Linked DNA regions of Lentimonas sp. CC4. The protein of the gene in region 1 interacts with the protein of each later gene in a pairwise test. Links are inferred from orthologs where the notes say so. Each region holds a gene or a part of one and is shown on either strand. Other genes may lie near its edges.

Evidence for each region.
Region 2: the proteins of cysE (region 1) and cysK interact in binary tests that used the Escherichia coli proteins (3 or more experiments, as listed by UniProt). The link is inferred for Lentimonas sp. CC4 from one-to-one orthologs.

The regions. Positions count from the first base shown.
Region 1 is NZ_CACVBO010000001.1:3,109,445-3,112,674, forward strand. Bases 81-2,987 are described here. They hold cysE (serine O-acetyltransferase), read right to left. Parts: upstream 1,975-2,987; coding sequence 1,186-1,974; downstream 81-1,185. Other genes in these bases: GZZ87_RS13280 (cation:proton antiporter), read right to left, coding at 81-1,069; GZZ87_RS13290 (methyltransferase), read right to left, coding at 2,028-2,777; GZZ87_RS13295 (hypothetical protein), read right to left, coding at 2,801-2,987. In the rest of the region: more of GZZ87_RS13280, read right to left, coding at 1-80; more of GZZ87_RS13295, read right to left, coding at 2,988-3,230.
Region 2 is NZ_CACVBO010000001.1:1,744,641-1,747,886, reverse strand. Bases 16-2,938 are described here. They hold cysK (cysteine synthase A), read right to left. Parts: upstream 1,997-2,938; coding sequence 1,034-1,996; downstream 16-1,033. Other genes in these bases: GZZ87_RS07705 (transposase), read left to right, coding at 2,848-2,938; GZZ87_RS07710 (nitroreductase family protein), read left to right, coding at 2,116-2,715; GZZ87_RS07720 (DUF3365 domain-containing protein), read left to right, coding at 377-949; cutA (divalent cation tolerance protein CutA), read left to right, coding at 16-330. Also shown: more of GZZ87_RS07705, read left to right, coding at 2,939-3,246.

The DNA.
Region 1 (3,230 bases):
ATAACGATGCCATCGATGCCGCCACGACGCCTCGCGGAGCGACCCAGCTCAATAGCGCTTTCTCGCGTAATTTCAAAGCGGTGCCCCAAGACGAAACCGCGATACTGATGGGACGGATCAGCAGAATCACAGAAAATAGCACCCAACCGCCGCCAATGGTGAAGAAATCGACGAATTGCTTTATTTCTAGGCGAGCCACGAGCAGTAAGAAGAGTAGGCCAATGAGTAGATCGACAATCTCGGCCTTGAAGGCTTTAACCTCTCGCAACTGGCGTGGCTTGTTCAGGCCGACGATCAATCCGGCTATGGTCACAGATAGTAGGCCAGCCTCGGGCTTGATCAGCTCGGTCAGCCCGAAGATCAGCATCGCGCTGGCGAGGGCAAACGCATTGACGATGTTATCCGGCACCCAGCCGTGTTTCATGAACCAGTAGATGAGATAGCCGCCAATGAAGCCGATCCCGCAACCACTCACGATGCGGATCATAAAATTCGGCAACGCCACCGCGCCACCACCTTCGACCACCCACTCGAAGCAAAGAATCGCGATGAAGACACCGATTGAATCGATCAACACCGCTTCCCAATGCAAAATGCTGCCAATCTTCTGATCAACGCGAATCCTACGTAGCAGCGGCACAATCACCGTCGGCCCTGTCACAATGATCAGGCTGCCCATCAGTAATGCGAAAGAGGGCGAAATCTCGAACACCAGAAAGGCCGTGAGCGCTGCGCCCAGCCAAGTGATCAGCACCCCGACGGTTAACAAGCGCTTGATGACCGTCGAGGTATGCGAGAAATCCTTAATATCGAGCGTCAATCCGCCCTCGAATAGTATCAGGCCGACGGCCAACGACACGATCATCGGAAGAAACTCGCCCAATTCATTGGGATGCAACAGGTTGAGCCCTTCGGATCCGAGTGCAAAGCCACCCAGCAGTAGCAGCACGATGGTTGGCAGGTGCAGTCGGCGAGATAACACCGTGAGTAAGCAACCAGCACCGACAGCGAGGCAGAGCGCCCAGAGTGCGTGTTGAGTCGTAGCCATGGCGAGTAGCGGAATCATCATATCGTATATTCTAATTTAAATCTTAATCCTGCTCTAAATCCTAATCGCAACATGCGCAGCAAGTGACATACCGATCTGGCCCGCGATCAACAAGCATCGAGCAATCAAACTTCAATTTAACTCTCGAAATTCTGGCACATACCGAGCGCTGGTGAAACTTCGGATGCCTTGCCTATCACTCGAGCGGGCACACCAGCCACACTAGTATGTGGTGGCACATCTTTAAGCACGACGCTACCAGCACCGACCTTCGCACATGCGCCGATCTCGACGTTGCCTAGGATCTTTGCCCCAGCACCGATCAACACGCCTGAGCGCACCTTCGGGTGACGATCACCACGGTCTTTACCAGTTCCGCCAAGTGTGACTTCGTGTAGAATTGAAACGTTGTCTTCGATGACAGAGGTCTCACCCGCAACAAAGCCAGTGGCGTGGTCGAGCAGTATCCCGCAGCCGATTTTGGCCGCTGGGTGGATGTCGACCGCGAACGTCTCGGATATCAGGCTCTGCAAATACAGCGCCAACTCGGTGCGATCATGCTGCCAAAGGTGGTGAGCAACTCGGTAGCAGACCAATGCTTGGAATCCCTTAAAATAGAGCAGGGGGGTGAGCGCATCTGGGCAGGCTGGATCACGCTCATAGACGGCGATCATATCAGAGGCGACATCCTGCAAAATCATTGGCTCATGCATGAATGCCTCGATAAACACGTCATGCAGCACGTTGACCGAAGTCGAGTGATTCACAAGTTTACGGGCCAGTCGGTAAGTCAGGCACTCGGCAAATGAACTACGGTCAAGGACAGTCTCCTTAAGTAAAGGCTTGAGCGCAGGCTCTCGAGCGACGATTTGCGCGGCTTCGTGGCGTATCTCTCCCCAGTGGGCGTCGAGGTCAATTGGTTGCATAGTGTAAAAATTGGATAGTGTTTCTGGTAGTGAACACCATGCAAAAATTACGGCTACGAGCTAGCCTTCAATTCCACACGGCAGAATGTCCAAGTCGCATAGACTCCCTGCGCATCGCTAAATTGCAACTCATAGTCTCGAAAAAAACGCATCATTTGACTGGGCGATATTTTCCGCGAAACTGCTGTGCCCGTGCTATGGAGTGATTTCCAGAAATCAAGGGCACTAGGGTAGTGATAACGTCGCTCATCAGACTCCATGCGCACAATTTCTAGCCCTGCTGATTCAAAGATCGTTCGCCATGCTGCATCGCCCCGCCAAATCAGGGGACTTTCGCCGCCAGTCACCGCAAACATTTCAGGTAAACTTGGCTCAATAAAGAAACCCGCCAGTATGTGTCCATTGGCATTTAGCAATTCGCGCCAGTTGCGCATGACCTGCACGGGTTCTTTCGCCCACTGCAGCACACTTGAGGCTGCCACGAGATCCCATTGACCGCCATTCTCAGGCTGCGCCGCCCAGGCATCGCGCACCGAGTGTGTTGCCGAAGGATACTTTGCCTCACAAAGCTCGACCATCGCCGGCTCGATGTCGCTGCTTTCCAAATATTTAAAGTGTTCAACGAGATGGCGGGTCAGTAAGCCCGTGCCCGCGCCGAACTCCAAGCAGCGTGCTGAATCAGTCGCCTCAGGTAGCCACTGTGCCAGCCACTGCGAGGCATGTGTCTGCACAAATGCATGTGCCTCGTAGCTACTCGATTTCTTCCCGAAGGAAGCGGCAGGGTTTACATTTCGAGGAAACATGGTCAGCGGCATATGAGAGCGATTTAGTAAGTTTCAATTTGGGGCAACGAGGCAAAGAGCTCATGGTATGAGTGGCTACAATTATCGATCAACTGACATTTAGACCATTGGGAATTCAGAACAATGCCTCGAACGAGGGCGTCCGTCAATCCGACGTAACCTTTAACACGGCACAATAGAGCTGTATCTGCTTGTAGACCAGCTAATTGCTCTAGTCCCCAGGTGAGGTCTTCGACTGGGTAGGGTAAATGCCGAGTGGGTTCATCAGTTAATCCTGACAATCGATAGAAGAGCTTGATCGCCTTCTCAGGTTGCAATTCCAGTCGCATTTGAAGGATGCCAAGCGAAGCACGTGGGGTCGTGCCACCCATCCGACTCTCTTTACAAAATGCAGTGAACGGTGCAAGGCAGGTCACTTCGGCATCCTCCGGCACACGTGCCAGTTCAGACAGT
Region 2 (3,246 bases), 1.4 Mb from region 1 along the record:
TAACAAAATTGTTTTATGATTAATACATTATACATTGGTTGGACCACTTGCCGTAATCAAGATGTCGCAGAACGCCTCGCCCATGACCTCATCGAGCGTAAATTAGCAGCCTGCGTCCAGATCGAATCCATTCAATCATACTATCCCGACGGCAATGCTGTCGTGCACCACGGGGGACTGCGCCTCACTGTAAAATTCCTCGGCGACCACCTCGCGAAGATTGATGCATATATGGCAGCCAACCACCCTGATGAGCAAGGAGAGTGGATCACTGCCAAGACTGAGAGTGTAAACGCAAAATACCTCCAGTGGGTGCAAAGTTTAGGATAAGCACCCTGAGTGCTCAAACCACGCATTGCCCTACACTTTTAAAGCAATGAAACAGCTCGGTTTACTCGCAGGACTCTCCGTCGCCACGTTCATGTGTGGGTGCTCAGATCACAACACAGCGAATGACCAAGCCTACATCGACCGCAGTGAAGCGATTGTTAGTGAGCTAAAAACAAGCCTGGGCACACAGCTCAAACAGGCCATGCAAGCTGGCGGCCCGGTTAACGCGCTCCAAGTCTGTCAACAGATCGCCCAACCGATCACACAACAGGTCACGGGTGATCACGAAGGTGCCCAAGTCAGCCGCACCGCGCTGCGCGTTCGCAACTCAGCGAATCAGGCAGATACCGAATCAACCAGTATCATGGAATCTTGGGAAGCGCTACTAGCGACTGGTGCATCGTCCCTGCCTCCAGCGGTGAGTCATGACGGTGACACGATCACAGTGCACCACCCCATCATGGTCGGCGAAGCCTGCCTCAAATGCCATGGCGATCCGGCAAGCTTCTCAGAAGAGCTGCAAACGACGCTCGGCGAACTCTATCCAGCAGACCAAGCCACTGGCTACGAACTCGGGCAACTGCGTGGCGCCTTTCGAGTTGAATTCTCCAACGACTAAAGCGACCGCGTGCTTCAACCTTAAGACGAAAAAGCCCCGACCGTTTCCGGTCGGGGCTTTTGTTTAAATCAGTTTGAATCGAACTTAGCTTGCGCTGGCTGCGATCATTTCTTCGCGAGCCTTTTCAGCCAGCGGTGTGCTCAAGTAGCGCTCACCGAAGCTGCAGCCGACAGTGACGATAGTCTTGCCCGCCATCTCAGGACGCTTTGCAAGTTCCATCGCAGCATAGACATTCGCACCAGTGGAGATACCACCGAGGATGCCGTCCTTCTCTGCGAGTGCTTGTGCAGTCGCGAAAGCATTTTCGTTGGAGACTTTGATCACGTCGTCAATCAAATCAGTGTTGCAGTTCTTCGGGATGAAGCCTGCACCGATACCTTGAATCTTGTGTGGTCCTGGCTTGCCGCCAGAAATAACTGGGCTCGCTTCAGGCTCAACCGCAACGGTGTAAAGCTCTGTGCGTGACTTGATCACTTCAGACACACCAGAGATCGTGCCCCCGGTGCCAACACCTGCAACAAAGGCATCAATGTTGCCATCGGTTGCTTCCCAAATCTCTTCGGCAGTCGTCAAGCGGTGCGCTTCTGGATTTGCAGGGTTTTCAAATTGCTGGGGCATGTAAGCCTTTTCGCCGTATTCTTCGACGAGCTCACCCGCACGTGCGATCGCACCGCCCATGCCTTTCGGCCCAGGAGTCAGCACGATGTCAGCACCCAACATACGGAGCAATACGCGGCGCTCAACGGACATGGTCTCAGGCATCGTCAGGATCAACTTATAGCCCTTGGCCGCACACACAAATGCCAATGCGATACCAGTATTACCGGAAGTCGGCTCGATAATGATGCTACCTGGGCCGATCTTACCATCACGCTCAGCAGCTTCGATCATCGCCTTACCGATACGATCCTTGACGCTAGCGAGTGGATTAAAGAACTCACACTTCAGGTAGATGTTGGCGTTGATGCCTTCCGCAGTGTTGTTGATTTTAACCAACGGAGTGCTGCCGACTGTTTCGATGATAGAACTGTATAATTTGTTACTCATAAATTGGTAGTAGTTGAGGTTCAATAAAAGAGCCACTAGCAGAGCCCAATTTTAAATCGAAGCAAGCTTTGATCGCAGATCACTTGATTCTCTCGAAAAACTAATCAACCTCTAGCCACATGGATACTACTACTGCTATACACCAACGCCGCTCCGTTAAACATTACGATCCGGACCACAAAATGACCGAGAGTGAGATTCAAGCACTGCTCGAATTGGCACTGCTCTCCCCCACTTCCTTTAATATGCAGAACTGGCGCTTCGTCGTCGTAACTGACCAAGCCAAGAAAGACGCGATCCGAGCCGCCGCATGGAACCAAGCACAAATTAGCGAAGCCTCTGTCCTCATCGTGCTCTGTGCCGATCTGCACTCCTACGAAGATGGCGCCCGCTACTGGGTCAACGCACCTCAACCGGTGCAAGACATGCTCGTGCCAATGATTGAGCCATTTTACAAGGACAACGAAGCACTGCAACGCGACGAAGCCATGCGCTCGATCGGCATCGCCGCTCAGACGCTGATGCTCACCGCAAAATCCATGGGCTACGACTCGTGCCCAATGATCGGCTTCGACCCCGTAAAAGTCGCCGAGATCATCAACCTCCCCGAGCACCACGTCATCGGTATGATGCTACCGATTGGTAAAGCACTCAAAGATGCCAACGTCCGCGGCGGTCAGTTGGGCTACGACGAAGTCGTTTTTACGGACGGCTTTTAGGTATCGTAGAAGCGACACTCTTGTCGCTTTACCACAGAACCAAAGAAACGTAGAAGTGGCACTCTTGCCGCTTTCACACAGAACCTACACGAATAAAAAGCGACAAGAGTGTCGCTTCTACCCCTTTTAAACATGCTACAAGCAGGTAAAGACTTCGAGTATTTCAAACCTCTAGCGGAAGTTGAAATGCTCGAAGCCAACCTGCCGCATTGGCACCAGGATGGCGCACTCTATTTTGTGACCTTCAGGCTCGCAGATTCGATTCCCAAAGAGAAATTGAGCCAATGGAAACACGAATTTGAGCAATGGTTGACTCGTAATCCCAAACCTTGGAACAAGGAACAACTCGACGAATACCAGACACACTTCGCTCGTAAAATCGAAGTATGGCTGGACCGCGGCTACGGCAGTAATCTTTTTCGCGATCCAAGTTACGCTCAAATCGTCGAAGACTGTCTTCTCAAATTCGACCAAGACCGCTACAAAATCGACTGCTACACCATCGCTTCAAACCACGCCCACGCACTGGTC